Regions from separate parts of the Ruegeria sp. HKCCSP346 genome, predicted to be linked through region 2. Evidence: riboswitches for the same ligand, from Rfam matches in the RefSeq annotation. Region 2 holds a riboswitch; each other region holds the start of a gene.

The links. Region 2 has a riboswitch for cobalamin ahead of I9185_RS19890 (DUF4198 domain-containing protein). Riboswitches for the same ligand answer to the same signal wherever they lie in the genome.
Region 1: another riboswitch for cobalamin. It lies ahead of I9185_RS19725 (hypothetical protein); the one in region 2 lies ahead of I9185_RS19890 (DUF4198 domain-containing protein).
Region 3: another riboswitch for cobalamin. It lies ahead of I9185_RS16645 (aromatic ring-hydroxylating dioxygenase subunit alpha); the one in region 2 lies ahead of I9185_RS19890 (DUF4198 domain-containing protein).
Region 4: another riboswitch for cobalamin. It lies ahead of I9185_RS00750 (DUF1636 domain-containing protein); the one in region 2 lies ahead of I9185_RS19890 (DUF4198 domain-containing protein).

Annotation. Positions count from the first base shown of each region.
Region 1 is NZ_JAEDOT010000012.1:44,077-52,050, forward strand. It holds gene nudC (NAD(+) diphosphatase) at 1-603, opposite strand, end outside; gene I9185_RS19705 (bifunctional 2',3'-cyclic-nucleotide 2'-phosphodiesterase/3'-nucleotidase) at 786-2,654, shown strand; RNA gene ffs (signal recognition particle sRNA small type) at 2,694-2,792, shown strand; gene rsgA (ribosome small subunit-dependent GTPase A) at 2,900-3,976, shown strand; gene I9185_RS19720 (hypothetical protein) at 4,016-4,849, opposite strand; cobalamin riboswitch at 5,007-5,228, shown strand; gene I9185_RS19725 (hypothetical protein) at 5,319-5,726, shown strand; gene I9185_RS19730 (dual specificity protein phosphatase family protein) at 5,718-6,230, opposite strand; gene I9185_RS19735 (DNA polymerase III subunit gamma/tau) at 6,369-7,974, shown strand, end outside.
Region 2 is NZ_JAEDOT010000013.1:17,666-25,639, forward strand. It holds gene I9185_RS19875 (ABC transporter permease) at 1-245, opposite strand, end outside; gene I9185_RS19880 (sugar ABC transporter substrate-binding protein) at 354-1,373, opposite strand; gene I9185_RS19885 (ROK family transcriptional regulator) at 1,626-2,750, shown strand; cobalamin riboswitch at 2,872-3,072, shown strand; gene I9185_RS19890 (DUF4198 domain-containing protein) at 3,204-3,989, shown strand; gene cbiM (cobalt transporter CbiM) at 3,996-4,607, shown strand; gene I9185_RS19900 (cobalt ABC transporter permease) at 4,604-5,179, shown strand; gene cbiQ (cobalt ECF transporter T component CbiQ) at 5,179-5,958, shown strand; gene I9185_RS19910 (ABC transporter ATP-binding protein) at 5,955-6,605, shown strand; gene I9185_RS19915 (hypothetical protein) at 6,710-6,922, opposite strand; gene I9185_RS19920 (hypothetical protein) at 6,999-7,974, opposite strand, start outside.
Region 3 is NZ_JAEDOT010000007.1:40,855-48,828, forward strand. It holds gene I9185_RS16635 (hypothetical protein) at 1-108, shown strand, start outside; gene I9185_RS16640 (hybrid-cluster NAD(P)-dependent oxidoreductase) at 125-1,207, opposite strand; gene I9185_RS16645 (aromatic ring-hydroxylating dioxygenase subunit alpha) at 1,213-2,466, opposite strand; cobalamin riboswitch at 2,548-2,752, opposite strand; partial or broken gene I9185_RS16650 (IS5/IS1182 family transposase) at 2,826-2,978, shown strand; gene I9185_RS16655 (hypothetical protein) at 3,280-3,504, shown strand; gene I9185_RS16660 (DUF3833 family protein) at 3,534-4,076, opposite strand; gene I9185_RS16665 (DUF3833 domain-containing protein) at 4,073-4,690, opposite strand; gene I9185_RS16670 (MFS transporter) at 4,687-5,910, opposite strand; gene I9185_RS16675 (hypothetical protein) at 5,910-6,455, opposite strand; gene I9185_RS16680 (FAD-dependent oxidoreductase) at 6,409-7,740, opposite strand; gene I9185_RS16685 (SDR family NAD(P)-dependent oxidoreductase) at 7,934-7,974, shown strand, end outside.
Region 4 is NZ_JAEDOT010000001.1:143,307-151,280, reverse strand. It holds gene I9185_RS00780 (hypothetical protein) at 1-596, opposite strand, end outside; gene I9185_RS00775 (TolC family outer membrane protein) at 670-2,088, opposite strand; gene I9185_RS00770 (protein-L-isoaspartate O-methyltransferase) at 2,183-2,836, opposite strand; tRNA gene I9185_RS00765 (tRNA-Cys) at 3,062-3,135, shown strand; gene I9185_RS00760 (hypothetical protein) at 3,216-3,599, opposite strand; gene I9185_RS00755 (SLC13 family permease) at 3,789-5,645, shown strand; cobalamin riboswitch at 5,873-6,080, shown strand; gene I9185_RS00750 (DUF1636 domain-containing protein) at 6,172-6,543, shown strand; gene cobW (cobalamin biosynthesis protein CobW) at 6,545-7,600, shown strand; gene cobN (cobaltochelatase subunit CobN) at 7,604-7,974, shown strand, end outside.

The DNA.
Region 1 (7,974 bases), on a different contig from region 2:
CGCATGCGTAATCAGCATGATCACAACCGGATCCGTGCGCGGAAAATGTTGCCCGCCGCATGACGGGCAACTGCGCTGCCATCCCGCTTGCGACATATCGCTGGCTGCGCCGCAGCGAGCACAGAAGCGATGTGTTTCGTGCCAACCGACAACCGCCTTGGCCGATGCGGCCAACTCGGCATCACGAGGCGACAATCGCGCCATGATCCGGCGGAGCTCGGCAAAAACATGCCCTTCAGGCAAATCCGGGTGCTGCTGTTCGGATCTGTCCACGAACTCTCCCAGGCCGGTCAGATCCAATCCCTCTGCCCCCCAGGCCGAGATATCTGCGGCAAACAGGGGTGCGCCCTCTGCGCTCAGGCCCAAAAAAACCGGTGCTTCGATCACGCCGCCGGGGCCATCGCATACCAGCGGGTGGGTCATCTGCGTCAGGGCAAGCTGATCCAGCGCCGCGCCCACGACCAGAAGCTTGCCTCGCCACAACAATATGCATCGCGCAGCAGGGTCGCCCGCCATCTCGGACAGCTTCTCTGAATCCCCACGAAGATGCGCTGCCCGATTCAGGCCCGAGCCGCCGAAAGTCACCTGCTCTGCGTTTTTCATTGGAATTCCTTCTGGTCTTGCGCACAGGGCTGCCATGTCTCAGGCCCTGTTGCAATGGCAATTCAAGGCGCAAAACGCAGGGACACGCCACCGAAAAGCCGCATGGCGGCCCCGGAAAAATCATCTAGACTGCGTTTTGATGATTTTAGCCCATTACCACACTCAAAAGCAGAACAACAAAAGTGAAGCAAACCCCATCGACGCAGGTGCAACCCACAAAAGACCGTGGCTGTATTCGTATTCTTGCCACCTCCGACGTGCATATGCATCTGACTGGTTTTGACTATTACGCGGACACACCGGACCCGACGCTTGGGCTGACACGCACCGCCAGCCTGATCCGCAAGGCCCGACACGAGGCCACAGACGCGCTGGTGCTGATGTTCGACAACGGGGATTCGCTTCAGGGAACGCCGATGGGCGAATGGGCCGTTCGGAACGACAATCCCCACCCGATGATGCAGGCATTCAAGGCGCTGGACTATGATGCGATTGGTTTGGGCAACCATGATTTCGGGTTCGGGCTGCCGACATTGGACAAGACCCTTGCACAAGCCCCGTGCCCGGTTCTGTGCGGCAATCTTCATCGGTCCGGAGAACACCAATCTTGGCAGCGTTTTGCGATCCTTGACCGTGTCGTGTCGGTGGGAGACAAGGATGTGCCCATTCGCGTCGGCGTGTTTTCGGTTCTGCCACCGCAGACAACACGTTGGGAAGAACACAATCTGAACGAAACCGTAGAGGCGGACGACATCGTTGTCGCGGCACAGTCCCTGACGCGTATCTTGCGCGAAAAGGGGTGCGATCTGATCGTGGCGCTCGCCCATTCCGGGCTTGGACACCCGGACACAGCGACCGACACTGAAAATGCCGTTATTCCCCTAGCCGCGATCGAGGGCATCGACGCTGTCGTCGCCGGGCACACGCACCTGACCCTTCCCGCACGCACCAGCGCGCAAACCCCGAATGTGGATTACGTGAAAGGGCTGGTGCATGGAACGCCGGTTGTCATGCCCGGTTCGGCAGGCGCATATCTTGGAGTAATCGATCTGGCCGTTACCCTAGAGCCCCAGTCGGGGCTGCGTGTTGTCGACAGCCACGCCGAATTGCGCCCGGTTTCGGTGGGCGGCACCGCGATTGGCGAAGATTTGGAATTCGCGCATCTGGTTGAACCCGCACATCAGCAGACCCGTCAGGACATGGCCGCGCCCGTTGCGCGCGTCTCGGACACATTGCACAGCTATTTCAGCTTCTGTGCGCCGGATCGTGGATTGACGCTTGTGGCCGCCGCACAGGCAGCCGCGTTGCGCCCTTTTTTACACGGCACCACGCTTGCAGAGCTGCCGCTGTTGTCAGCCGCGTCGCCGGCCAAATGCGGCGGACGCTCTGGCCCCAGGCACTATACGGACGTGCCGCCCGGCGAAATCTGTCTGCGTCACGTGGCGGACCTGCATGTCTTTCCAAACGAATTGCGCGCGGTTCAGATCACGGGCGCGCAGCTGCTGGAGTGGTTGGAGATGTCAGCCAGCGCATTCAACCAACAATTCCCCGACGCCGAGGCAGAGCTATTCGACCGGGATCGGGCGGGATACAATTTCGATGTCATCTTTGGCCTGTCCTATCAGATCGACCCGTCGCAACCGGCGCGTTACGATGTCGGGGGGCAAATGATCCATCCCGGCCACAGGCGGGTGCATCATCTGACTTGCGCAGGCCAGGCTGTGCAACCCGATCAGGCATTTGTCGTCGCGCTCGATAATTATCGCGCAAGCGGGGGCGGACATTTCCCGCATGTGTCGTCGGCCCCGGCCATCGATCTGCCCCCGCTGGATATCCGGGACATTTTGCGGGACTACATGACGCACCGCCTGCCACCCGACCCATTGGCCCGGCAACCTTACCCGTTCTCTCTGATGCCGAAATCGGGGGTGACGACCATTCTTCGGACCGGTCCCGGTGCGTTGAAGCATATCGACGAATTGAACAGGTTTGCCCCCAGGATACTGGAACCTGACGAAAACGGTTTTGCACGCATTCGGCTGACGCTCTGACGGGTTGTCTTTTGCCGAAGCCTTCCCTATATCCAGAGTCGAGAGGTTGGCGCGGGCGAGCGCCTCGCCAACCTGGTCAGGTCCGGAAGGAAGCAGCCACAACGAGCCCCGCTTGGGTCGATGTCCAACCTCTCACTTTACGAACCTTGGCCGCAGGAGGGCTTTATGATTGTAGCAAAGACCCTTCGGGCAGCACGGTTCTGACCTCACGGTATCGACTGACTGCCTGAACACATGACCCGGGGATGAGCGATCGCCATCCGTCGGGAGTGCTGTTTCTGACGACAGGCAAACCAATGTTTCTTGCACTTTCGGACCTGGGATGGTCCTCTCACTTTGCCGCGCAACACGCGGCTTATCCTTCCTGCACGCCTTTTCGCATCACTTCCGTTCATCGGGACCGCCTGATAGGGCTTAACCCTGACGGCGAAGTCCCGTTACTGACCCCCGATCAAACGACCGGCAGCTATGCTGTTGGCGATTGGGTTCTCGCCGATGACGACAAACGCGTGCGCCATTTGCTCGACCGGCGCAGCCTGCTGCACCGACGCGCCGCGGGTACAGGCGCCGCGACGCAACTGATTGCAGCCAATGTCGATGTGCTGTTCATCGTCAGCTCGTGCAATGCCGACTTCAAACTGCCCCGGCTGGAACGATATCTGGCGCTTGCGCATCAGGCCGGGTGCTACCCGGTCGTTGTTCTGACGAAGGCCGACAAATCGGCGGACCCCGACAGTTTCTCGGGGCAGGTGCAATCACTGGATCCGTTCCTGACGGTTCTGGCGATCAACGCGCTGGACCCGGCAGAGGTTGAAAAGGTTCTGTCCTGGTGCCCCAAAAGCCAGACCGGAGCGCTGGTTGGATCGTCGGGCGTTGGCAAGACGACACTTGCCAATACCATGACCGATCAGGATCTCGCCACCTCGGACATTCGCGAGGATGACGCGCGGGGCCGGCACACGACGACCGCACGCGCATTGCACCGGATGCGCAACGGTGGCTGGTTGATCGATACACCCGGAATGCGCGCGTTGCGCCTGCTGGACGCTCGGGACGGGATCGACGACGTTTTCTCGGACCTTGCCGAGTTGAGCCGGGACTGCCGTTTTTCGGATTGCCAGCACAGCTCCGAGCCCGGATGTGCCGTGCAAAAGGCAATAAGCCAGGGCACGCTTGATCCGGCTCGATTGGACCGGTGGCGCAAGCTTCGGCGCGAAGATCAGCGCAATTCTGAAACCGTCGCGCAGTCCCGGGCGCGGGACAAAGCGTTCGGCAAGATGGTCCGTGGCGTCATGAAGGAAAAGAAACTTCGCAACCGGTGATCGTTGGACGGTGCCCGGCCCGTCCTGCGCCGCGTCTGATCAAGCGATCAGTCGCGGCCAAACCGCTGCATTGCGCCGGGCAAATGCTCCGATATGACCAACCTCGGGCAACCCGAAATCGGCAGGGCTCAGCAGGTGGCGGTTGGCATCGGGGCCGTAAAGATCCGCAAGCCGCCAAACCGCTTCCGGCGGCACCATCTGGTCGTCCTCGAAGGTGAACAAATCCACGGGCGTTCCAGAATCCTTCCACTGCGCCGCAGGTAACTCATGCCCGATTTCAGGCACATAGTTCAAAGGCGCCGTACACCATTTGCGCCACTGCCAATAGACCGATGCCGGCAGATCCGAGCCGAACCCGATCGCCTTTCCGGGAAGGTAGCCAAGGGCTCGGGCCAAAAGCGGGGCATGACCATACCAGAACAATCCTGCCAAACCACGATAGGGCCATGGATGGTCGCTTAGGGTTACCAGCCCCGAACACACACAGATCATGCGATCAATCAGATCGATATCCGGCTGCACAGGCCCCAACATCGCACCGATCGAATGGCCGATGGTCCAATGCTGCGAATCGGGAAACCGTCTGCGCATTTCTGCCCGTGCCGCGGGCATGTCGATCAAGGCCCAATCCGCCATGGTCGCACGCGAATCTTTCAGGCGGCCGGTCAAGGAATGCCCGTAATCGCGATAGTCATAGGTCAGGCAGGCCATACCCTGCTCGGCAGCAAGCCATCGTGCGAAATGACGGTAATAATCGCGCGGCACACCCGTTGCACTGTTCAGCACGACGACGATTTCGGGCGAAGACAGCGGGCTGTACAACCGGGCAGACAGTGTTTTCTGCCCGGACGGAAAGCGAAATTCTTCGGTCATTACCGTTTGCTCTGTGTCCAACATGATCTCTGGCTTTGCGCTTGGTAAATCCTGTTTCCGAACCTCAACGCCCTGGACACTATGCATGAACCAACACCGTATCCAGCATGACCAAGCGTCCGGTCAAAAGATCGGCTTGACTCGATGCGTGCTCAAACGCTAGCGGTTGTGTGATGGTTTCCGGCCTCCACAAGGGGTCGGGATGAAAAGGGAACACGGTGCGGTAATGTCTGGTCATGCAGGCAACAACCAAATCCGCGACTGCCCCCGCAACTGTAAACGGTAAGCGATGCCGAAACACCACTGGCCCAAAGGCTGGGAAGGTCGGCAAAGCGATGACCCGCAAGTCAGGAGACCTGCCATCGGAAACGAAACCGAAACTCGGGCGGGGTGTCCGGGCAGGTCCTGACGGCATCACGCTGTCCCACCTGTCCCAAATATCCTGTCCACCAAGCGCGGAGGGCGCAGGATGATCTGGAAGACAAAGACACATGAATTCAGTGCAACAGTATGTCAGCGGACGGGCAAAACCTGTCCCGCTTTGGCGCGGCTGGCGCGCTCGATATCCGAAGCCATGGCCCAGGCGACCTCGGCCACAAGTGACGATTTCGAGATTGAGGGCAGCAGCGCGCTGTCACATTGCAGCGAAGGATGTCATGCAATTTTCCGCGCGCAATCAGACCGCATTCGTGTCTTTTGCGGGACGCAGCCCGAAACCGCGATTGAGCCGCTGAACGGCTATGCCGACCTGATCTTCGGAAACACGTTCAGTGCGATGCCATCCGGCGTCGTGAAAACCCCACCCTGCGCGATGATCGAAGTTTCTACGATCCGGCCTCGAAAACCTGCTTGCGCGCCCGCGCAGATTTCAATCTGAGTCCAGACTGACCTGTGCCTGGGCACGCCGAGAGGCCCAGGCCAGTTGCGCATCCGTTTCGACGGCGCAAGGGCGCACCGCCCGCAATCGTTGCAGCGCCGTGTCCGCGCCTTCGCCGCATTCGACCATCAGCCGCAGGACAATCATACCTGACCTGCCACAGCCCCCGCGGCAGTGTACCAATACGCGACCTCCGCCGGACAGCGCGTGCCGGGCCGCGGCGCTGACGGACGGCCACGCGTCATCAATCGCTTTTGTCGGCGCTCCGAAATCTTCGATCGGCAGGTGAACCCATCGGCTGGCGCGGCTTTGAATATCGCTTCCAAATTCCTGCGCCCCGTCCTGAAGCATTTCGACATCCGTCGTCATCGAAACAACAAGCCCCGGCTGCCAGGCTGCGATCATATCCAGATCGCTGGAGTAATCTCCGCCGCGTCCGGGCATCGAGGTCAGCGCCAGCGTTCCGCCACCGACTTGCAGGGCGTAGATCACCAACTGCGACATGAATCCTGTCCTCCCCAAAGAACTCTATACAAAAATGAGCCATTAAATCCGCTGATGCAGTTTAGTGCGAAAGCGACTCGTTTCTAAATCAAAAATCATCGCGCCACGCTGTGGACGCGGGCAACGGTGGCCACTACGCTGTGCCCAAGCACCGAATCCCAACGAGAAGACATGACAGACAGCTCCAGCCCCGCCTATCAGGTTCTCGCCCGCAAATATCGCCCGGAAACCTTTGCCGATCTGGTGGGTCAGGATGCCATGGTGCGCACCCTGAAAAACGCGTTCGCGGCCGACCGGATCGCGCAGGCCTTCATCATGACCGGCATTCGCGGCACCGGCAAAACCACGACCGCAAGGATCATCGCCAAGGGCATGAACTGCATCGGACCCGACGGAACCGGTGGCCCCACGACCGAACCCTGCGGTCAGTGTGAACATTGTGTCGCCATCATGGAAGGCCGCCATGTCGACGTGATGGAGATGGACGCCGCCAGCCGTACGGGCGTCAACGACATCCGCGAGATCATTGACAGTGTCCGCTATCGCGCCGCCAGCGCGCGTTACAAGATTTACATCATCGACGAGGTTCATATGCTCTCGACCAGCGCGTTCAACGCGCTGCTCAAGACGTTGGAAGAACCGCCCGCGCATGTGAAGTTCATCTTCGCAACCACTGAAATCCGCAAAGTCCCTGTCACTGTGCTGTCCCGCTGCCAGCGTTTCGACCTGCGCCGGATCGAACCCGAAGACATGATTGGCCTGCTGCGCAAGATCGCCGAAGCGGAAAACGCCCAGATCGCCGAAGACGCGCTGGCGCTGATCACCCGAGCAGCGGAAGGATCGGCCCGGGATGCGACCTCGTTGCTGGATCAGGCGATTTCGCATGGGGCTGGCGAGACGACCGCCGATCAGGTCCGTGCAATGCTTGGACTGGCAGACCGTGGCCGGGTTCTGGACCTTATGGATATGATCCTGCGCGGCGATGCCGCCGGAGCACTTACCGAGTTGAGCGGCCAATACGCCGAAGGCGCAGACCCGCTGGCGGTGCTGCGCGATCTGGCCGAGATCACGCATTGGGTGTCCGTCGTGAAGATCACGCCTGACGCGGCGCAGGATCCGACGGTTTCTCCGGATGAACGGACCCGGGGCCAACACATGGCCGAGGCTCTGCCGATGCGGGTTCTGACCCGGATGTGGCAAATGCTGCTGAAGGCGCTCGAGGAAGTCTCGGCTGCGCCCAACGCCATGATGGCCGCTGAAATGGCCGTTATTCGCCTGACCCATGTGGCGGATTTGCCCAGCCCCGAAGAGCTGATCAAACGGTTGCAAGATGCCCCGCCACCGCCGCCGGGCGGGCCCAATGGCGGCGTTTCGATATCCCGACCGGGCGCCGGTCCGGCGCCGGCTGGCGCGACCCATCCACCTGCCTACGCGCCGTCCCCTCGCGGTTCCGGTGGCGCACCGGTTGCAGCCCTGGCGCAGGATGCCCAGACGGCCCTTGCCCATTACCCGACCTTCGACCACGTGGTGGAACTGATCCGGACCAATCGCGACGTAAAGTTGCTGGTCGAGGTGGAAAACGGCGTGCGCCTCGTCTCCTATCAACCCGGACGAATCGAATTCACACCCGCCACCCAGGCACCGGCGGATCTGGCGCCACGACTGGGCACTGCCTTGCAACGCTGGACAGGAAATCGGTGGGCTGTCTCGATCGTCTCGGACGGAGAAGCCCCCACGATTGCAG
Region 2 (7,974 bases):
ATCTGAACCTGTTGCAGGATCAGGGTCAGAGCGAATGGCGAGAAGAATTTGGAGCCCAGCAAAGCCCCGAAAATGACGATGGCAGCCACTAGAACGATCAGCGGCACCAGAGAGGGGTTCACATGCAAAAAATGCTGAACCGTTCCGACAAACCCGCGGTGGTGATCGTCAAATTCTGCAATCTGTTCCGGGCTGCCTTTTGCAGCGGCTTCGAAGTCGTCTGATCGTCGTGAAGTATCGGACATAAAGGTTCCCCCAAAGCGTCAGGTTACTGACGACTTTAGCAAGTTTTCGGGCGAATGGGTGGTTTGAAAAGCGGAAGGCCGCCCTCTGCGGCCCTCCGGGTGGTCAGGTTAACCCCAGCAGAGGTCCATGCCTTCTTTGACCGAGATCGACTCGACGCCTTCGGCAGGCTTGTCCGTTACAAGCGCTACGCCGGTGTCAAAGAAATCCTTGCCAGGCGTGTTTTCAGGCTTCACGCCTTCGTCCGCCCATTTCTTGACGGCCTCAACACCCAGCGACGCCATCAACAGCGGGTATTGCTGCGACGTCGCACCGATAACACCATCGGCAACGTTTTGGACACCCGGGCAGCCTCCGTCCACGGAAACGATGAGCACGTCATTTTCGCGCCCGATGGCTTTCAGCGCCTCGTAGGCACCTGCCGCGGCAGGTTCGTTGATGGTGTGAACAACGTTGATCATGGGATCTTTGGCCAGAAGGTTTTCCATCGCGCGGCGACCACCTTCTTCGTTGCCGGCAGTGACATCACTTCCGACCAGTCGTGGGTCATCTTCATCACCGATTACGTTCGGGTCCGCCAGATCGACACCAAAGCCTTGCAGGAAACCCTGATTGCGCAGCACATCCACTGTCGGCTGACTGACGGCAAGATCCAGTGTCGCTATCTTGGCGTCGTTGGCCGCGTCGCCCAGCGTTGCTTTGGCCCATTGTCCAATCAGCAGCCCGGCAAGGAAATTGTCCGTGGCAAAGGTTGCGTCAGCCGAGTCAATGGGTTCCAGCGGCGTGTCCAGAGCGATAACCAGAACACCTGCATCCCGCGCCTGATTCACGGCCGGAACGATGGATGAAGTGTCCGAGGCTGTCAGCAGAATGCCCTTGGCGCCGTCCAGAATGCAGGTCTCAATGGCTTGCACCTGCGTTTCATGGTCACCGTCAACTTTGCCCGCAAAGGCTTTGAGAGTCATTCCCAGCTCTTCCGCCTTCGCTGTCGCACCTTCCTTCATTTTGACAAAGAACGGGTTGGTGTCCGTCTTGGTGATCAGACAAACGGTTTCGCCTTCCGCCATTGCACTGCCAGCCATGGCAGTAACCCCGAGCGCAGCAGCACCCGCAAGTCTTGCAAGTTTCATCGATTATCCTCCCAGTTTTTCCTGTGCCGTACAGGGCACGAGGGCGATCAGGCAAAAACCCTGATCCCATAAGAAACAATCACAAGATTCGAAATTTGAGTCAATAAATAAATCACTCTTATTTATTATTGACAGGGCGGGCGGGCTTTCTCATTCTTCAGCAGGAAAGGGGTGGTCGTGCCGGAAAATTCATCTCGGAAAAATTCGATTGGCCTGCACGGGTCGGAGGTGCGCGGAACCAATCAAAGCGGGATGCGGGCCCGGAACGAACGGCTGGTGTTGTCGCTTGTCCGGCGTCATCAGGCTCTTGCTAAGTCCGAGATTGCGCGCATGACCGGACTGTCGGCGCAAACCGTTTCCGTCATCATGCGGCTGCTTGAGAAGGACGGTTTGCTTTTGCGCGGTGAGCCGGTCCGCGGGAAAGTCGGGCAACCTTCCGTTCCCATGCGCCTCAACCCGGATGGTGCGTTTTTCTTTGGGCTCAAGGTCGGGCGCCGCAGTACCGAGCTGGTATTGACTGACTTTGTCGGAAATGTGCGGCAACGCGAGCGGCGAACCTATGACTATCCAACGCCAAAAGCCACTTTGGAGTTTTCTATACAGAGTCTGGGGAAAATGATGTCATCCATGTCGCCCGAGGCCAAAGGCAGGATTGCGGGTCTTGGAATTGCCATGCCGTTCTACCTGTGGGACTGGGCCCAGACCCTTCAGGTTCCTCAGGAAGAAATGGACCCGTGGCGCGTATCAGACCTGAAGGCTGACCTGGCTCGTCGCCTCGATATGCCGGTTTTTCTGCAAAATGACGCCACTGCGGCTTGTGGGGCGGAATTGGTATTCGGTCCGGCCGATGGACCAAGGGATTTCCTGTACTTCTATATCGGGTTTTTTATTGGCGGCGGTGTGGTTCTCAATGGTGCGATCTTTTCCGGGCGTGGAAACTCGGGCGCAATCGGCCCCCTGCCTGTACCGGATGGTGCGGGTGGTGTCAGACCGCTTATCGACGTGGCCAGCCTGTATGTTCTCGAGCGTGCAATCACCACAGCAGGGGTAACGTCGCATTCCATTTGGGAAACGACCCAGCGTTGGGATGTGCCAAAAATTCAACTGGAAAACTGGTTGAAACGGACGGCAAGCGGGATTGCTTATGCGATTGTCTCATCCTGTAGCCTGATAGATTTCGAATGCGTGAAGATTGACGGCTGGATGCCGCAGGACATCAAGGCGCGTTTGGTTGAAATGGTCGAAGACAAACTGTCCGAGCTGAACCTGACCGGTCTCGAGCACCCCGTGGTGCTGGCAGGGACCGTGGGCCCGGATGCACGCTCACTGGGCGCGGCAAGCCTGCCATTGTCGGAAAGGTATCTTTCAGAAGCTTAGATGTGAAATCACCCTGTTGCCTTGGATATTTCACAAACCGGTTCACTCTCGCAAACTGCCGAGCTCATAATTTTCGATGGCCGTAACACATTTTCGTTGACGGAAGGCTGAGTTGTCTGGCAAGCCGCTCGGCATGTCCGGTTCCGGGGCTTGCTCTGGAATCAATAGGGAATGCGGTGCGGGCTCAGGCCCAATTCCGCAACTGCACCCGCAACTGTAAGCGGCGAGCAGGGCTGAAACGCCACTGGGGTTTGCCCCGGGAAGGCCAGTCCAACGCTTTGACCCGCAAGTCAGGATACCTGCCGGACATGTGTCCTCATAAGGGGCACTCCTAATCGGCGACGGGATGTGCGTCGTACCAGGATGCCTGAAAGGGTGATTTGGCGTTGAATGTCCCGTAGTCAAAACGAATTTCGCGCCGGGATTGGCGCGACGGGACAAGGACGACTGTTCATGAAAACGCTGCTCAGCGCAGCCGTTGCCGCGGTGGCTCTTCCCGCCATCGCAGATGCGCATTTTCTTTTGGAATACACGACCGATACCATGATCCAGAAACCGGGCGATGTGCCGGTCAAGCTGATTTTCTGGCATCCGTTCGAGAACGGCCACGTCATGGATCTTGAAAAGCCGCAGGAATTCTATGTGATCCACAACGGTGAAAAGACCGATTTGCTGGACACGTTGGAACCTATCCGGTTCACCGGCGGGGAAAACGAGGGCGTGGCGTTCAAAGGCAGTGTCCCGGTCAAACGGTCGGGCGACTATGTGCTGGTGACGGTTCCTCAGCCTTATTACGAGGAATCCGAAGACATCTATATCCAACAGCTCACCAAAGCCTTCCTGAACCGCAACGAATTGCCGACCGACTGGATGAATCCCGTAGGTTTGCCGACCGAGATTATCCCGCTGAACAAGCCGACCAACATCATCGCGGGTTCGACTTTCACGGGCCGTGTGCTGGCTGATGGTCAGCCGGTTGCGGGGGTCGAAATCGAGATCGAGTACATGGCCGCCGAGCCCGACATGGAAAGTTCGGCCGCTTCTGCACCGAAAGTCTCTCCGATGCCGGGTGGTGCGGTGGTCGCCATATCTGACGACAACGGGTATTTCTCGTTCGGCGTTCCAAATGCCGGTTACTGGGGTTTCGCAGCACTTGGTTCCGGTCCGGCAACCGAACATGAGGGCAAAGAACTCAGCCAGGATGCGGTCATCTGGATTCGCTCCTGGGATCTGGAGTAACCCAAGATGCACATCGTCGACGGAGCCCTTTCCAACCCGGTTGTAATTGGCGGCGCCATAGCCGCCGCGGGCGGGATCGCCATGGGTCTCAGGTCTCTGGATCTTGATCGCATCCCCACTGCGGGCGTGCTGTCAGCCAGTTTCTTCGTGGCTTCGTTGATCCACGTACCCATTGGTCCGTCGTCGGTCCATCTGATACTCAACGGCATGGCCGGGCTGCTGCTTGGTTGGGCCGCATTCCCGGCTTTGTTCGTCGGGCTTTTGCTACAGGCGGTCTTTTTCGGCTTTGGCGGGTTGACGGTGTTGGGGATCAACACCGTCAACATCGCCTTTCCAGCTGTGGTGGCCGGAATGTTGTTCGGTCGTCTGATCGCGCGTGGAACGCCTTCGCAAGGTGCGATTTGGGGGGGCGTCGGCGGCGCATTTGCCATTGCGGCGACAACCGGCATGGTCGCGTTTTCCCTGGCGCTGTCGGGAGATGAATTTCTGCCTGCCGCCAGGCTTGTTTTCTTTGCCCATATTCCTGTCATGGCCATTGAGGCGATTTTGACCGGGTTCTCCGTGTTGTTGGCGCGCAAGGTCAAGCCCGAGCTGTTTATAAGGGAAGCAGCCACATGAAGCATCTGGTTGTCATATTGGCCGTGTGCTGCGCACCTGTGCCTGCCCTGGCGCACAAGGTCATAGCCGGCGTTTTCGAGTCGGGAGACGTCATAGAGGGCGAAATCGGCTTTTCCAACGGCGACATGGCAAGCGGCACCGAGGTCATTGTTACCGGCCTGGATGGGGCCGAGCTGGGTCGATCGGTCACGGATGCGGATGGTTTCTTTGTCTACACGCCGACCTCGGCCGTGGCGCACACCTTCTTTGCCGACCTTGGCGCCGGGCATGTGGCCGAAGTCACGATGCCTGCCGAAGATGTCGCGCGGATCATGGGCATTGCTGTGGCAGAAAACGGTGACTTATCTTCGGCTGCTGTGACGCAGGCCAGCGGTTCGGCGGCGTCTCTCAGCGCCGAAGAACAGCAGGTTATCGCCAAGGCCATACGTGACGAATTGCGCCCGCTCAGGCGCGAGATTGCGGCCTATCGCGAACAGAACGACCTGCAAACCATCCTTGGCGGGATCGGGTACATCGTTGGTCTGTTTGGTCTGGGTTTTTACATGGCGGCCCGCCGCAAGCTGGCGTCCTGATGGCACACGTTCTGGGGCACAAGGAAAAAACACTGTCCGAAGCCGGTGACGGGCCAGAAGGTCTGATCAGCCTGCTGGATCCCCGGATGCGGATCGTCATGGCAGTTGTTTTTGCAGTCGTGACCGTGGCGCTGTCATCCCTCGGCGCGCTTTGCGCGGCGCTGGCAGTGTCGCTTTCGCTTCTGATAGTTTCACGTCTGCCGCGGCGAAAGACGTTGAAGCGAATGGCCATGATGGATGGGTTCATCCTGTTCATGCTGGTCCTGTTGCCCTTTTCCATGCCCGGGGATCCGATGTTCACGCTTTGGGGATTCCCTGCAAGCTGGCAGGGTTTTTGGAAAGCGGTCGAGATTGCCTTGACCGCCAATGCCGTGATCCTGTCCCTGATGGTTTTGGTCGGGACGATGGAGCCGGTCACACTGGGCCACGCCCTGCATCGTCTGCGGTGCCCGGAAAAGCTGGTTTACCTGCTGATGTTCACGATCCGTTATATCGAGGTCTTGCGCGAAGAATACCTGCGGCTGCGGGCCGCCATGAAGGTACGTGGTTTTCGGCCAGCAACAAACTGGCACACATATCGCAGCTTTGGCTACCTTGTGGGTATGATGCTTGTGCGCGCGATCGAAAGATCGGAACGCATCCTGGCCGCGATGAAGTGCCGCGGGTTTTCCGGGCGTATGCCGTTGCTTCAGGAATTTGCCCTGACCCGCGCGGACATTGTGTTTGCGACTGGTTTCAGCGGTCTCTGCCTGGGTCTGATCATTCTGGAATTCGCATGACACTGATCGCGCTTGAAGACATCTGTTTTTCCTACCCCGGCCAGCCACCCGTTCTGGACGGGGCAAGCCTGAGCCTGAGCGCGGGGCAGCGCCTGTCCCTGACAGGTCCGAACGGAGCGGGAAAATCGACGCTCCTGCGGATTTTGCTTGGGTTGCAGCGCCCGTGTTCGGGCACCGTCACCGTTTTTGGTCAGCAACGCGTGGAAGAGGCTGATTTCCATGAGGTCCGCCGCCGGGTGGGGCTTGTATTTCAGGATGCGGACGATCAGCTGTTCTGCCCGACCGTCGCCGAAGACGTCGCTTTTGGCCCGCTCAATCTGGGCAAGACCCGTGACGAGGCACTTGCCATCGTCGACAAAGTTCTGGGCGATCTGGACCTGATGCATCTGAAGAACCGCATTACCCACAAATTGTCAGGCGGTGAAAAACGGCTGGTGACCCTGGCGACGGTTCTGGCGATGGAACCCGAAGTGCTGTTGCTGGACGAACCGACGAATGCGTTGGATACAAAAAACGAAGCGCGCCTGCTGGAAATCCTGCGCGCGTTGCCACAGGCGATTTTGCTTGTCAGTCATTCGCCGGCGTTCCGCTTGGAACTGGCGCCCGATGAACTGGATCTTCGCGACGGGAAGCTGGTGCCGGTCTGACCTGTTCTCGTGGCAACCGGACATGGTGGTTTTAGATATGCAATCATACCGCCTGAGCCACGCCATGAAACGGAAAGCGAACCTTGTGCGTCGTCAGGCCTTGGCTATGTGCGCCTGCGGCTCATCAGCCCATATTTGACCGCCCATGCCCCAAAGGATCCACGTCTGCGCCTGTCCTGTTTCACAGGTTGCCTGGATTGCGCACCGCCTTTGCGGTTGAATTCGAACACGTCAATTATCCGCTCGGCACAGCCACAGGCTTCGCCCATGCCGACTTTGGCGAAATAGAATTTCTCGAAACGTTCGGGGTTCTGCATGGCTGACCTCCTGAAGGCATTGAACCCCATGATGGACGCATTGCCAAATCACTTTCCTGCGTTTCAGGCAGCCGTGCTATGGCGCGGCGAACTCGCTTCCAGTCCAGACATTGTCCAGTTGATTGAAGACCGGTGAAGTAATGAGCATTTCTGCGGAGTATAGCAGTTGCAGCTCATCCGCAAACCGCGTGACGCCCGGCACAAGCCCGGTGATGTTGCGCCATTCCGCCCAGGTTCCGGGATTTGACAGACTGTTCGGATTGCCGGGATCAGCGGGCTGGTGCCACCCGGCGGCGTTCAGCAGTGGTGTGAGCGCAAAGCGCGCATCATTGCTGTCGACTTCGGTACAGGCAGAGGCATCGCATTCCCAACTTGTCCAGTTCGCCGCCGCGATGGTTCCGGCGATCGGTGCGGCGGCGTCGATGACCCGAACCATAACTTCGAACCCGCCACCAGCCGTCAGACGGCTGAGCGACAAAGGGTCTGTCGCCACGGCGTGCAAAGCCGCTGTTGGAGCCAGACTGAATGTCCGGCCGATCATAGCCAGCTGCGCAGAGCCGTCTGTTGCGGGTGCAGACCCCGCAGCAGGCAGGACCCTGAAAGGTGTCAAAATCGGAACCGCGCCACCGCGGATCGTGATTTCCTGCACCGCATTGTCAAATGCCGGAACAAAGTCGCTACGGATCGTATAGGTCAACGGGAAGCTGGGTTGTTGTGGCCCCGCAGGTCGGGCACCGTCACGTGTGACAAAGGACAACGGTGGAACGGCACCGGGCTGTGGCACCGAAATCTGCGGCCCTGCTATGCCCAGCGCCGCCGCGATCATGCGCGCGCGCTGTTCGGCCTCTCCATACTCGCTGAGCAGATTGATATAGCCTCCGATCTCGGTGATGTTGCGCGGGGCAGGGATGCGGGATGGTGCAATGTCGCCAGCGATGGCCAGCCTGTGGGCTATAACCTCTCGGGCGCGCTGAATCGCCGGGGAATTGGTGGTTTCAAGAATATTGATGATGGCCTCGGCAAGGCTTTCATCGATGCCCGGTTCGGGGGTT
Region 3 (7,974 bases), on a different contig from region 2:
GTTCTGAAAGTGCCGGACATCCGGCGACCCAATCTGGCCCGGATTCTGCAACGGGCAGAAAAAACGCGCCGAAAGCCGCAGCGGGTGTCAGCCACGCTGCGGCTTTGATCGGGATGCGAAGCGCCTAAACCTCGACTTCGACCTTGCCGATCGGGTTCGAGCAGCAGGCCAGAATGTACCCCGCGTCGATGTCGTCTTCCGAGATCCCTCCGTTGTGGACCATGTGGACCTCGCCAGCGGTTTTCTTGACCTTGCAGGTACCGCACACGCCGAAGGTACAGCCTGACGGAATGTTCAGGCCAACCGAGCGGGCGGCGGCAAGCACCGTGTCGGTCTCGGCAACCTTGGCCGTCACGCCCGAGGTCGCGAACAGGATTTCGGCGCTGCTGTCGTCGTCCAGAACAACGTCATCCAACTTGGGCTGATCCGCCTCGGTTTCCACCGGCGCGCCGAAGCTTTCCTGATGGTAGTTGTTCATATCAAAACCAAGACCGGCCAGCGCGTCGCGCACCGCTTGCATGAAGGGCTCGGGACCGCAGCAATAGACTTCGCGCTCAAGGTAATCCGGCGCCATCAGGCCCAGCATCAATTGGTTGAACTGCCCCTGATATCCCGTCCATGGGCGGTAGCGGTCCGGCTCTTCCACCACGAACTTCAGGTCCAAACCATCCGTGCGGCTGGCCATCTGTTCCAAGCGCTGGCGGAAGATGATCTCGGATGGCCGCTTGGCGCAGTTGATGAAGACAACGTCCAGATCGCGGCCTTCGTCCCACATGCAGGTGGTCATTGACATCATCGGTGTGATGCCTGAGCCAGCCGAGATAAACAGGAACTTGCGCGCATCGCTCAGTGCGTTGGTGAACAGGCCCGCAGGCCCAATGACCTTGAGCCGCATGCCGGGTTGAAGATTGTCCAGCATCCAGCGCGTGCCGATACTGTCGGGTTGCGCTTTGGCGGTGATGGTGATCGACCGCGGCCGCGATGGCGACGATGAGATCGTGTAGGTGCGATACACGACTCCCCCGGGCTGGCCGGGCGCCGGAATCTCGAGCGTCAGGAACTGACCGGGGTGATAGGCGAACTGCGCCCCCGAGGGGGCTCGGAACGAAAAGCTGGCGGTGTTCGGCATCTCGGGCACGACCGAAACACATTCCAGCATCTCTCCATCCTGCCAGACGGCTGATGAAAGCGTGTTCAGATCTTTCATCAGACTTACTCCGCCGCCATGTAGTCAGGGGTCAGGCGGGCCGACACTGTGCTGCAATACCAATCCACGAATTGCAGTACGCCGGATTCCTGAATGGCTGAATACGGGCCGGGCACATAGGCCGGGCTGTTGATGCCCTGCTGGTTGTCCTCGACCACCTGACGGTCTTCGTCATTCGTGGCGACCCAGACTTCGGTCAGGCGTTTCACGTCGTAGTCAACGCCTTCAACCGCATCCTTGTTGACCAGCCATTTGGTCGTGACCTCGGTCTCTGTCGGGCTGATCGGCGTAACACGGAAAACAATCGAGTGATCGGCAAGAAAGTGGTTCCACGTGGTCGGATAGTGGAACTTCAAAAGCGATCCCGCATCCGCAAAGGGCGACCGGCCCAACCAGCGGCGCACGGCGGATTTCCCGTCCATCGTATAGCTCTCGGCGCCTTCTTTCAGCGGCATCCGCGCCAGACGGAATTGGCCGTCCTCGTGCAGATAGAACTGCGATGGCATACCCGCTGACTGGCACCTGTCGAAATGGGCTTGCATATAGGCTGGGGTTTCACCGCCTTCGATCCCCGTCACGCCCGGATCATCAGGGAAGGTCCGGCACAGCGCAGGGTGGTTGCCGCCGCAGTGATAGCACTCGCGATTGTTTTCCCAGACCAGTTTCCAGTTGCCGTTCTCGACGATCGAGCTTTCGAATGCGACCTTGGCATTCGCAAGATCATGCGGCTCAAGATACGGGCGCGCGATATTGGCAAACGTGTCAAAATCCGGGGCGACATCCGCCAGACAGATATAGACCAACCCGGCAAGCTCGCGGCAATGAACCGTCTTCAAACCATGCTGTCTGGGATCAAACTCCGGCCCCATGTCGCGGGCCCACAGCAAAGAGCCGTCAAGCTCGTAGGTCCATTGGTGATACGGGCAAACCAGCTTCGGCGCGTTGCCTTTTGCTGCCTTGCATATGATCGAGCCGCGATGGCGGCAGGTGTTGTGAAACGCCCGGATCTGGTTGTCGGCGCCGCGCACGATGATCACGCGATAGGCACCCACGTTGTACGTTACATAGTCGCCGGCTTTCACCAGTTCACAGGCCGGAATGGCAAATAGCCATTCGCGATAGTGGACGGTTTCCAGGTCGGTCTGAAAGATCTCGGGGTCGGTGTAAAAGGCCCGTTCCAGAGCATAGCCCGGGATTCGACGCGCCAACAGGTTTTGGACATTGTTCACTTCTGGCTCTCCTGCCGCGCCCCGCGGCATTGCTTGGGCAGATGACAGGGAGGAACCGTCCGGAGGCGCGCGAGGACCACGTCCGAAACCCGTGCCCCCACCGCCACCCGCGGTTTGACATATCTGCAAGGCTGGTTTCCGGACTTGAAAGGGGCTTGCACCCGGTTGCGACACCTTCCCGGGATCCTCGTCCCAGTGGTTGATTGTCGAACCTGACCTTCCTTACCGTTGCGGGGGCAGCGCCGGAATTCCACCGGCTTCCCAATTCTCCGCGGTCTGAGAATCAAACAGCGGCACCTCACGATGGCAGCCTACTTTCTACCTGCTTGGGCGCTGAAATGCTTGCGACATTTCCGGTTTCAAAACAGACATGGAAATTTTCCGGCTGAGTGGACGGCGCCGGGATCACGGTCCTTGGCACAGGGGCATGGCAAGCCCGCCAGCACGGCGTTCTGCAGGGGCCAGTGGGCTTTGCGATGGATGCGGCCACGTCTGACATCCGCGCCGTCAAATTGTCCCCCAGCCGTGACAGCGAAGGCCCGGCTGCTCTGCTCAGAAACGAAACGCTGCACGTCGCCTGAGCATGGCTGGAAAAGAGAGAGTCAGGCCAAGTGAAGGAGGTTTGCAGCAAACCTTTTTGGGTGAAGTTGATCCGTTTGGGATAGTGCTGGCTTGCCATGAGGCAGGTGAAGAAGGCGAATATCCGTCATGCGAGAGTTGTCAGTCCATCCTGTCAACGGACGGTAGAAAACCTCGTTTTGTCCATAAAAAATTGTCTTTTTCGGGAAAAACCATTACGTTTTCCGAAAATGGTGGAAAACACCGGAGGCAGTAAGAGAGCAGATGCCAAAACCGAAAACAGGTGTTTTGCGGACAACAGTTCCTTCGCGCCTCATGGGAAAACGGGATGGTCTGTTTTTCCTCTGGGGGCAGATAGAACGCGCGCGCTTGAAGGTCGAGGGCGGCGAACGCGCCGAGGGCGCAGCCTCGGACGGGCCAAGGGCAAACACGGCCGGTGAGGTCAAGGGATCGACGACAGCATTGGTGGACGAGTTTATTTTCTACTGACTTTTGTGATGAAACCGGGCCTGACGGCCCTATTTCTTCTCGAAGAACAGGATGACTTCACCCAGACGGACGCCATAGCGTGAGACATACGCGCGGTTCAGCAGGCGGTCGTCATCCAGCAGCCACATCCAGTCGTCGAATTTGACACGCATGGTCCCGTCCTTGATCGGCAGGTCGATCTTGTATTTCCAGTTGAACGTATCCCCGCGTTCAATCCCGCTGGCGGTGCCCAGCACGCCAGGCGCCGTACCGGTCCACGTATCCTCTCCGGTTTTGGTCAATGTCCAGATGCGTTGTTCCGTCGCGCCATCGTCGTAGACGAAGTCTTCGACCAGGGTCAGGGTTTCGCCGTCCCATGTTCCGTCGATATCAACCGTGAATCTGCGGGGGATATTTCCCAGAACATCCTGAAACTGGCCGTAGGCCACTGTTTTACCCTCAAAAAACTCTTCCAGGTTCAACTGCCGGTCCGACAGAAACGTTTTTGGAACCTTCGGTTTGCTGGAGCAGGCCGCCAGAAGTGCAAGGCTTGCGATGGCAATGCAGGCGATGAAAGAGCGAAAGGTGATCATTGCAACGGCTTCCCTTCCAAAGTCGCGTCATACCCGTTTGACCCACTTGGATGCATCGGTTTCGATCTGGGGCTTGGACGCATTGTGGCGATCAGTTCCGCGACCTTGACGCCAAACTTGCGCATCTCGGACCGATTCATGATGACGCCGGTTTCTGTCAGGTACATCCAATCGGTGACATCCAGTGTGTGTCCACCAGCGTCATCTGGCAGAATGATACGATAGGTCAGTTTTACCGTGGACCCCGAGATGATGCCCCGACCTTCGCCCACGATATCATCCGCCATTGCCGTGAATGTGTTGCCAGTTCCCAGCGTCAGGTACCATTTGCGGGTCATCTGTTTTCCGTTGGAATAGGTGAAGTACTCGGTCAGCGTGCCCGAGTTGCCTTGCCATTCGCCGGACATGCGCGCGACAAAGCTGTTCGACATTTTGCCGTTGGGGCCATAGATCAGGCCTTCGGACAAGATCTCTCCGTTCAGGTGTTTTTTCAGCGAAAAATTTGGCCCGGTGCCACTGTAATCGGACGGCGATTGCGCGCGAAAGCTCAGCAGCCTTGCACGGATGAAGACGGCGGTCAGAAGGACCAGAAGGATAATGCTGAAAGCGTTCATTTGCTTGTGACCTCGGTGGGCAGGGTCAACACCATCCCGAACGCTCCGACTTTCAGGATGCAGGGCAGCACCGCATAGGCAAGATTGAGTGTATCCAGAGCCTGTGCTGAATTGGTTTGACCGGGGGTGAAACCGCTGCGTTCCAGCAGTGGCAGAGTGAAAAAGGCAGCCAGGGCGAGGCCCAGTTTGCCAGCGAAGGACCAGATGCCAAACGCGGCTGATGCGTTCAGCCCGGCTCGGGTAAGGACGATCGAGAACATGGCCGGCAATACGACCATATCCGCGCCCAGCGCCGCGCCCGAGGCGAGACAGATCATTGCAAAACCCGCAAGATTTCCTGCACTCAGTGTGGCAGCGCCGATAAAGCCGGCAATCGAGAGCGGCATGGCGATGATCAGAGTCTGTTTCGGGCCAATTCTGTTGCTGAGCTTTGCCCAGAGCGGGACGCTCGCGCCTGCGCTCAGGAAGAACAGGATCAACAAAGGACCCGCCTTGCCCGGCAGTTGCAGCCGGTCTTCCACAAAAAACAGAAACAGGGTGGAGGTTATGGCAACCGGGAGGCTGTTGACCAAAGCCAGAGCAAGAAGGCGCAAGCCACCGGCCTGACCCAGACCCGCAAAGGACAGGCCTGATCCGGTGATCGGTCTGCGTCGCCAGATCGGGATCGTCAGTGTCAGGGTCACAACGGACAGAAGCCCCAGGAACGCGCCGAATGCGGGGTAGCCTTGGGAGTGTGCCCCGAAAGCAACCAACAGGGCCGGAGCGCTGGCTGCGATGACCACTCCGGTCAACTGCCCGCCTTCACGATAGGCGGCCAGTGTCATCAGCTCTTTCGGATCGGTTCGCTTCGCCAGAGTTGCGCTGCGACCATACAGAAGGATGGTTCCCAGGCTGTATGCCGAGAACAGCAAGATCAGGATCGCGACCAGTTCCGGCACGCTGGCACCCTGCGGCAGATTGAAAAGCAGGGGAAACCCGATCGCCAGCCCCAAAGCCGCCATCGCGGCAAATGCAAGCTGGCCGCCGGGCCATCGGTCGATTGCCCAACCGATCAGCGGATCCTGCACCAGATCCACCAAACGGATCACCAGCAGCATCGTACCAATGACCCCAAGGCCAATACCCAGGTTCACGGCTGCAAAGCGCGGCAAGTGGATATAAAGCGGGATACCCGCCGCAGCGAGCATCAGCGCATAGAGACTGACCCGGGGATAGAGCATCACCGCCCCTGTAGCCTGCGCGTGAAGGACGCGGACCGCGTGTTGTCTCCCAGGAATACAGACATGAAACTGCGCTTGATGCCCGGATGCGCCATGGTGCACGTCTTTTGCCCGTTCAACCAGAAACTGACCTTGTCGGGACCATCAGAAACCGCCAGATAGCTGTCCCCTTTTGCCACGGCTTTGAAACACCGGTTCAGTTGGTCGCGAACCGGTGCTGAACGGCCAATGCGGTCCATCTCGTCAAGCGTCGAATTGACCAGCGCTTTCTTCTTGATGTTCTTGCGATAAGTCAGTTGCAGGGCGATATCTTCGCTCCAACTGAACGGCGCACCTTTGGGCGTATAGAGTTTGGCGTCATAGATCGGCAAACCCAGATACCGGAACGTCGCGGTTCCGCGCAGTTGGGCACCGTTCAGTTCTTCCGTGACCGGCGATGCGATCAGCCCATTGGGGATCAGCAAGGAAAGTGCAAGAAACGCTGTGCGCCATATCGCCTTATTCTGCGGCAACAGATAGGGCCGGGTCCTTCCCAAGAATGCCATTATCAGCTCCGATGGTTTGCGGGGCACCATTTATTTGAGCAACGACATGCATCGCGCTGGCTATCCCGTCTTCGTGAAATCCGTGCCGGTTGTAAGCACCGGCAAACCAGGTTCGGTTCTGTCCCTGCATCTCGCGGATTTGCCCTTGCGCCTTCAGCGCGGCCTTGTCGAAGACCGGATGGGCAAATTCGACTTTGTCATAGATCTTTTCCGCGGGAATTTCTGATGAAGCGTTCAGCGTTACAAACAGCGGGTCACTGTCCGGAATGTTCTGAAGCCGGTTCATCCAGTAGGTTACCCCCACGTCTCCGGCTTGCGAACGATAGGTCCAGCTTGACCAGCAGGCGCGCCGCTTTGGCATCTGACCTGGGTCACAATGCAATATGGCCATATTGGGCTGGTAGCGGATTGCGCCCAATGCAGCGGCTTCCGCGGGGGTCGCGCCATCACCTAAAATGGCAAGCGACTGGTCCGAATGGGTGGCCAGGATGATTTCATCGAACTGATCCACGGCGCCCTGGCTGTGGATGGTGATGCCCATCTCGTCACGGGATATATTCTGAACGGGGCTGGCCAGACGTATTTCTGCCCCCCGCGCACGAAGGGCTGCGTCGATCCGGCGGACATACTCTATGCTGCCGCCTTTGACCGTGTACCATTGATGCTGGTTTGCGCGACCACTTGCCAGCAAAGCGTGATTGCGGAAAAACTGTACCAAAGAGCGTGCGGGGAACTGATCCACGAACTCGACCGGCGTGGACCAGATGGCACCGCACATCGGCATCAGATAATTGTGCCGGAACCAGTGACCCAGCCGCAGCTGGTCCACCAATTCGCCAATCGTGGTGTCATCGTCCTTGGCGGCTCCGGGGGCTTCTTTGCCAAACCGCAGAATATCAGCGATCATCTTATAGTAAGCCGGACGCGCCAGATTGCGCTTTTGAGCGGTCAGTGTGCGCAGATTGTTCAGCCCGTATTCAATGCGGCCATTGTCGATTGTCGCGCCAAAGCTCATCTCGCTTTCGATCACGGGCACGCCGAGCTCATCAAACAGCCGGGTCAGGTAGGGATATGTCGCATAGTTGAAGACGATAAAGCCCGTATCGACCGGTTGATCCCCGTTCTTTCCGGCCATCACCGTGCGGGCATGGCCACCAAGCCGAGGCTCGGCCTCATAGACTGTCACGTCGTTGTTTTTTGAAAGATAGTAAGCGGCGGAAAGACCCGAAATGCCTGCACCTACAATCGCGATTTTCTTCCGTACACCCCGGGGTTCGTCGAACATTCCAGCCTCTTTATGTGACAGTTTACAAGAAGATACGCAGGGTAGGCACAAGTGGATCAATCCGATTAGAAGTTTTTAACAGATGCACTACCTTGTGGCGTCTGGTTTGAGCTTCCGTGACCTGCGCCACCGTTTTGATCCGAAGCAGGCGCAAGGCCGTATTATCGTGAAACACAACTGAATCGGCCCACACATGAGCAGCTTTGACGGCAAAACCATTTGGATCATCGGCGC
Region 4 (7,974 bases), on a different contig from region 2:
GTGGCACGATCGGATTCAGCCGGTCGTCCCGCCCGGATGAACTCTGCGTTTTGTACCGAAGCGGACTCGGGCTGCGGATCGTCCGTATCTTCCTGATCAGTCAGAACGACGGTCCTTGCGGCCGCAAACTCCTCTTCGACGTTCCACGGCAGGGAATGCGTTGGTGTGCCGGAATAGGCGTCTGCGCTGTCGCCATCCGGCTCCCATTGATCCTCGGTTTGCGCAATCGCCGCTTCCAGCGCTTCGATCTTGGCACTCAGACTGATCGCGGGATCATCGGTTGAACCGGTTGCCGCGGAATGTCCCTCGGTCGCGTCATCCGCAGTGTTGGCAGGATCACCTGCCCTGACGATGTCGCAGGCACGCAGCAGCATCGGCTTGGCCGAGTCGGCAACATCAGCAGACGGCTTGGCGGGCATGATCTCGGGCTGAGCGGGTTTGCTGATGCGCAGCGCGTCCGTCAGCACCAAACGCCCCGGCTTTCGCGTAGCACCCTGTTGATCCGAAGAGGATTTACCGCGACTGTCTTCACTGACCAGACGTTTGACCGAAGACAGAACGTCTTCGATCCCTGCTTTCACGACATTATCAGACATTGTTCTCTACCGCTCTATCGTTGGATCGAGTGTAGCCAAACAATCCGAGCCCTACAACAAATAGTATTGCCGGTTAGTCCCGACGCAACGCTTTGAGGACTCGATCCAGATCCTTGCTCTGTTTGCTGACACGCGCGGGGGCTTTCTTGACCAGATTATAGTACAAAGTCGGGTCATAGATCTGAACCGCCAGGCCAAGACGTTCCGCCGTCAAAAGGCCCTGCGCCTGCAACAGCTGATACGCTGCGCGGGATCGTTCCGTTCGCGACGCCACTTCGGCCAGCTGCGCGTCCAGCAAATCCTGCTGAGCATTCAGAACGTCCAAAGTGGTCCGGGCACCCAAGGTCGCTTCTTCCCTGATGCCATCAAATGCAACCTGTGATGCGCGAACCCGTTCCGTCGACGCCCTGAGGCTGGCACTGGCTGCCTGGAACGCTGCATACCGGTCCGTAACGCCCTGTGTGATATTCTTTTGAACGTTCAGAAGATTCGCACGAGACGCATCCCGGTTTGCCATAGCGCGCCGCACGTTCGCGGCCAACCGGCCACCGGCGTAGATCGGCTGTGTAAAGTCCAGCGACACGGTCGCGTCATTCACATAGTCGTTGTTGTCATAGCTTTCACGCACACCCGCATCCGCATTCAAACTGACATTCGGCCCAAGGTTGGCCCGCTGCTGCTGTACAATCAGATCAAAAGCGCGGACCTGATGCTGCGCCGACAGAATCGCCGGGTGGTTGCGTTGCGCGAGGCTGATCGCTTCTGCCTCGCTCCGTGGAAGATTGGGCAGGCTGGGTTGACCGGCCGTCCTCCCTGGCGCCTTGCCGACCGCATTGACATACTCAGCCTGCGCGATGCTCAGTTCACCACGAGCGACAGCCAGATCAGCTTGAGAACTTGCCAACTGCGCTTCGGAAAGCGCCACGTCCGTGCGCGTCACTTCGCCAACCTCGAAACGATCATTCGATGCGCGAAGCTCTTCCGCCGAAACATCCACGTTGTTCTGGCGAATTGCGACTGTCTCTTCCTGAAGCAGCACGCCCAGGTAAGCATTTGCAGCGCGGATAAGCACCTGTTGCTCAATGTCGATCAGGGTTTGCCTGGTCGACAGAACCGTTTCCTGCGCCGATTGTTTGCCCAGAACCGAGGCGCCACCATCATACAGAAGCTGGGAAAGCCTCAGCCCGGTGAAAAACCGGGACGGCTCGGTCGTTGTGACCACATTGTTGGTCCGAGACCGGGTATAATCTTGGCTGACCTGTACAGTCCAGTTGATGATTGGCCGCAATGCGGAAAGCGCGATTGCCACGTCTTCATCTGCCGCGCGCAGCAGCGCCCGGTTCTGCTCCAGCAAGCCACTTGTATTATACGCGCCGATGAAGGCGTCTGTTATGTTGTCAGCCCACGCCGGACGCCCTGGCATAACGCTGATGGCAAGTCCTGCGGTCACTGCGAATGCCCTGACCAGCTTGCCTGTCGCTGAACCACGCATACCGAAATCCTCTCAAACGAAATTACACTGCCCTGAAGGCAGTTTGCGGTCTTCTTTTCAACTAATCAAGGCGCCAGCAGAATCTATCGGCGAACTATAGCGAAAATGCACACTCCGCCGAAAAGCTCTCTAGTATCGGCGCACTGGCGTTGAACGCATCCCGCCAGCTGACCCGGCCTCCGGTCTTTCGACCGATCCGCACAGTTCCAAGATTGCCTTCAACAAACAGGCATGCAATCCGGCCATGTTCCTTGAGCTGATCCAACAGCGCGTCGGGAATCCGTTCAACACCGCCCTGCACCATGATCGCATCGTAAGGACCGTGCTCAGCCGCACCCTGCTCCAAAGGACCGACGTGGATAATGGCATTGTCCACATCAGCCTCAGCCAACAGGCTTTGCGCCTCGGACGCCAGCGAGTCGTCGCTTTCCACACCAACAACCAACTGGGCCATACGCGCGGCAACCGCAGTGGAATACCCCGTCGCCGGAGCGATATCGAGGATCATCTCGTCGTTCGAAATGTTGAGCGCATCCAGCATTTTAGCAAGGGTTCTCGACTCGAGCATGCAGCGCCCGTTGCCCAGATCGATCACACTGTCGGCATAGGCGGCCTCACGCTGTGCGTCAGGCACGAAGTTTTCGCGCGGGACGTTCAACATCGCCTCAATGATCGGGAACTTAGTAACATCCGAAGGCCGGATTTGCGTATCAACCATAGTGCGGCGCCGGGCAGCGAAATCTGTCATAGGATCTCTCGAGTCATTCCCAAAGTTACCCGGCTTTTGCCACATCCTGAAACGCCCAGCAACGGCCCTGTTGACGCAACCCCCTTGCACCTGTGCGTTTGCGGTTGCGGGCTTCGGCAAATTTCAATCTGGTCGTCAAAAATGCGCGCAATCCTCTGGACGCCCCTTGGGAAAGCTGCTAAAACCCCACGCACACCACGGCAAGTATTTGATTTTACTTGAAAAGGCGAGTTGGCGGAGTGGTGACGCAGCGGATTGCAAATCCGTGTACACCGGTTCGATTCCGGTACTCGCCTCCACTACCTCCAACGACTTGAGATACTTTTTCCCTCCTCGAGGTTCAATATCCAACCAACTATTGGATTTTTCATCCAACCAACTATTGGATTTTTCGTGTTGCGATCTTGTTCTGTTCCATCCGACTGCGAGCATTCTGGGCATATGCCGCCAGCTTGCGTTCAGGCAACACCCCGCCGTACTTCCTTGGCATCTTCACCTCGAAATGATCAGAATTGGTGACCTGAATTATTTGTCCGGCCCGTTTAGGTGTAAACCATTCTTGTGGGCAGTTTGCGATCAGGGACGGCCAAGCCGGCCCTTTGCCCGGTTCAGGCGGCGGCAGAATGGTACTGCAAACAAAGCTGTCGGATTGTCTGTTGTTCGTGGCTGGAATTGACTTGCCATTACCTGTGCTGCTTCGACCTTGTTGGAACGGCATCGCGCCGGTACGAAACGTGCTGGTTTCTTCATGCAATTTGGTCAATCCTTCTTTCTGACGTGTTCGTCAAACGGGGTTCCCGAAAGCATTGCTCCCACAGCAACCATTGAGCAACATTATGTCTCAACATCGCCGAAAAACGAAACTTCATGACAAGTCGGGAGGGATGAACTAGGAATCTAACAAAGAAAAAGTTCTGGACGTATTGTGGAACATATTGCCTTTACCTTCGAGATGGGGGTCGTTTGCACCCTTCTGGCTTTCACCGTTTTTCTGTTCGTTTCCGAGATCATAAGGATCGACCTTTCCGCCATATTGGTTCTGGTTCTCATAGGCTTGCTCAGCTACGCGCCCGGGCTGGAAAATTTGGCGGATGTCACCCTTCTGTTCGACGGCTTCGCATCCAATGCCGTCATCTCGATCATTGCGGTTATGATCGTCGGGGCCGGTCTGGACAAGACGGGGATCATGAACAAGGTGGCTGCCGTCATACTCAAATACGGCGGCAAATCCGAAGGCAGGGTTGTACCAATCATTTCCGGCACCGTTGGCGTCATATCCTCGTTCATGCAGAATGTAGGCGCCGCTGCTCTGTTTCTGCCGGTTGTCAGCCGAATTTCCACACGGTCAGGCATACCGCTGTCGCGCCTGCTCATGCCAATGGGATTCTGCGCCATTTTGGGCGGCACAATGACGATGGTCGGGTCGTCTCCTCTTATCCTACTGAACGATCTGATCCTGACGGCAAATGACAGTCTGCCGGCCTCTCAAAAAATGGAGCCCTTCGGCCTGTTCTCGGTCACGCCGATCGGTGCGGTTCTGATCCTGACGGGAATTGGTTACTTTCTGCTGTTGGGACGCTGGGTTTTGCCCGAGGCTGAAGGACCTGACAATACGGGTACCGGACAAGGGACACAGGAATACCTGCAAAGGGTCTATGGCCTCAAAGCTGATGTGTTCGAAGTCGTGGTGCCCGAGGACAGCCCCCTGGTCGGCGAGATTCTGGCCGACATCAACCACGAAAACCACCTGTACATCATTTCAACCTTCTATCGCGGCAAAACCTCGATGGTTCAGGTTTTGACAGCGGAAATTGCAGCGCCGTGTCGGCTGGCCATCGTCGGCCGCCGTTGGGAGGTCGAGAAGTTCGCCGAGAAATACGGGCTGACCGTTCTTCCGGACTTGGACATTTTCGTCGAAGAGTTCGCCCCAACCAATGCAGGCGTGGCCGAGGTGGTCATCACGCCTGACAGCAAGCTGATCGGCAAATGCCCCCGCGAGCTTTTGTTTCGCAAGACCTACGGGATGTCGCTGCTGGCCATTCACCGCGGCGAAGAGACGCTGAGCCATGTCGAGACCGAGGATCACGAATCCACTCAGATCGGGCTCGAAAAGTTTCAGGCGGGCGACATGCTTGTGGCCCATACCAGATGGGACAACCTGATGCGGATCAAACGAGATCCGGATTTCGTCGTTGTGACGACAGACTTTCCTCAGGACGAGCTGAGGCCGCAAAAAGTCGGCTGGGCCCTGGCATTCTTCGCCATTTCGCTGTCGTTGATCCTGTTCACGGACGTCCGGCTTTCACTCTGTCTTCTTACCGGCGCGGTGGGCATGATGCTGACCCGTGTGCTCAGCGTGGACGAGGCGTACCGCGCGGTCGGATGGAACACCGTATTCCTGCTCGCCTGCCTCATACCTTTGGGACAAGCCGTGCAGAACACAGGCACGGCCGCGTGGATCGCCCAGCAGATCATGATAATTCTGGACGGCTGGCCGCTCTGGTCGCTGCAAACCGGCATCGCCATTCTGGCGACGGCCTTTTCCTTGGTCATGTCCAATGTGGGGGCCACGGTCCTGCTGGTGCCTCTGGCGGTATCGATTGCGGTGGCGGCGGGTGGAAACCCGGCCGTCTTTGCCCTGACGGTCGCCATATCGACCTCGAACAGCTTCATCATCCCAACCCATCAGGTAAACGCGTTGATCATGGGTCCGGCCGGATACAAGGTGATGGATTTCGTCCGCTCCGGCGGAATAATGACAGCGCTGTTTCTGGTCGTCTCGCTGCTCATGATAAACGTCATCTATTAGCGCAAGAGGATCCGCGGTGTTCGGTGGTCTTTTCCCATCATCGGGACAGGTTCAGTCAAGGCACCCGTTCACCATAGTCTACGCCCCTTGCTAACATACTGTTCGTCGCCCGGCCCATCTCAGGCTGGGTCCCGGCACGCCATGCCGCCCATCGACGCCCACAGGTCGCTTTCCATGCCTCTGCATCATTGTTGCGCGCGACTCGCTTGACAAGCAGGCCAGCGGTGCCGCATGTCCCTTTCGTTGGTGTCGGTGACAGCCGATGAAAAGGGAATGCGTCAACGGTCTTGCCGCCAAACGCAGCCGCCCCCGCGACCGTGAACGGAGAGGATGCCCAATGCCACTGGCCCAAAAGCCGGGAAGGCGGGACATCCGACAGAGGCCCGCCTCTGGCATCCGCAAGCCGGGAGACCTGCCAACAACCGAAGTTGAAACCGGGCGGGGTGTTCCGGTGTCGGGTCCATGACCATTCGTGGCCCGCATGAAACCCCGTCCCCCGCGAAGAGGATTTGGGGGGATGAGAGACATGACCGATACCGCACCAGTCGAGTTGCTGGTCTGTACCACCTGCCGTCGCGGCCTGCCTGTGGAAGATGACACGCAACGCCCGGGCGCTTTGTTACACAAGGCTCTGGAACAGGCGGACCTGCCCGACGGTGTCACCCTGAAAGCCGTTGAATGCCTGTCAAACTGTGATCAAGGCTGTTCGATCGTGTTGCGCGGGCCGGGCCGCTGGACCTTCGTGTATGAAAACCTGAACGAAACAGATCATGTCGACGTCATCGTCGACGGCGCGACCAAGTATCTGGCCACCGAAGATGGTTTGGTGAAATGGCGCGAACGCCCCGAACATTTTCGCAAGAACTGTGCCTCGCGCATTCCCCCCATTGGAGCCTGACATGTCGAACCTCGAAAAACTCCCCGTCACAGTGATCACCGGCTTTCTGGGATCGGGCAAGACCACTTTGGTGCGTCACCTGATGCAGAACCCACAGGGCAAGCGCCTTGCTGTCGTGGTCAACGAGTTCGGCGATGTAGGCGTCGATGGCGACATCCTGAAATCCTGCGCCATTCCTGATTGCCCGGCGGAAAACATCATGGAACTGGCCAATGGCTGCATCTGTTGCACCGTGGCAGATGATTTCATTCCCACCATCGAGGCCCTGATGGCGTTGGAGCCACGCCCGGATCACATCCTGATCGAAACCAGCGGTCTGGCCCTGCCGAAACCGCTGCTCAAGGCATTCGACTGGCCTGACATCCGCTCGAAGATCACCGTCGACGGCGTGATCGCCCTGGCCGATGCCGAGGCCGTGGCCGCAGGCCGCTTCGCGCCCAATGTCGAAGCAGTGGATGCGCAGCGCATGGCCGATGACTCGATCGACCACGAAACGCCCCTGTCCGAGGTGTTCGAGGATCAGATCTCGTGCGCTGACATCATCCTGCTGACCAAGCCCGACCTCGCCGGCCCCGAAGGCGTGGCCAAAGCGCGCGAGATCATCGCCGCCGAGGCGCCGCGCCCCCTACCCGTCGTCGAAGTGGCCGAAGGTGCCGTGGACGTGCGCGTTGTGCTGGGTCTGGAAGCCGCCGCCGAGGATGACATGGACGCCCGACCCTCGCATCACGACGGCCATCACGATCACGAGCATGACGATTTCGAAAGCATCATCGTCGAGCTGCCCGAGCAGACCGATCCGGCCCAACTGGTCGCCAATATCGAACGCCTGGCCAATGAACTGAACATCCTGCGCGTCAAAGGGTATGCCGCCGTTCAGGGCAAACCCATGCGCCTGCTGGTCCAGGCAGTGGGTGCCCGCGTGCGTCACCAGTATGACCGCCCGTGGGAACCCGGTGAAGAACGCCGTTCGCGTCTGGTCGTCATCGCCGAGCATGACGATATCAAAGAGGCGGAAATCCGCGAAATCCTCGTGGGTGTGCGTGAGGCCGCCGAGTAAGCCATGCACGTCGTCTTTCGCGAAAGCCACGGGCTCGAGGAAACCGAGACCCCAACCGATCTGGGCCAGAGCCCGGCGGACCTGGTGGTGCTGTCCTTTTCGGACAGCGACCTAGGCGCTTTCGCGGCGGGCTGGCATCGTGGTGGCGGACCGGAAGAGCGAATGCCGACCCTGCGGCTGGCGAATTTGACGGCTCTGAAACACCCGCTGTCGGTCGATACCTATGTCGAACAGACGCTTCAAGGCGCCAAGGGCATTCTGATCCGTCTGATCGGCGGGGTGCCCTACTGGGCTTATGGGTTGCAGCAGGTTCTGGCGCTGGCGCAGGCCAAGGGCATCGCACTGGCGGTGCTGCCCGCCGACGGGCGCGAGGA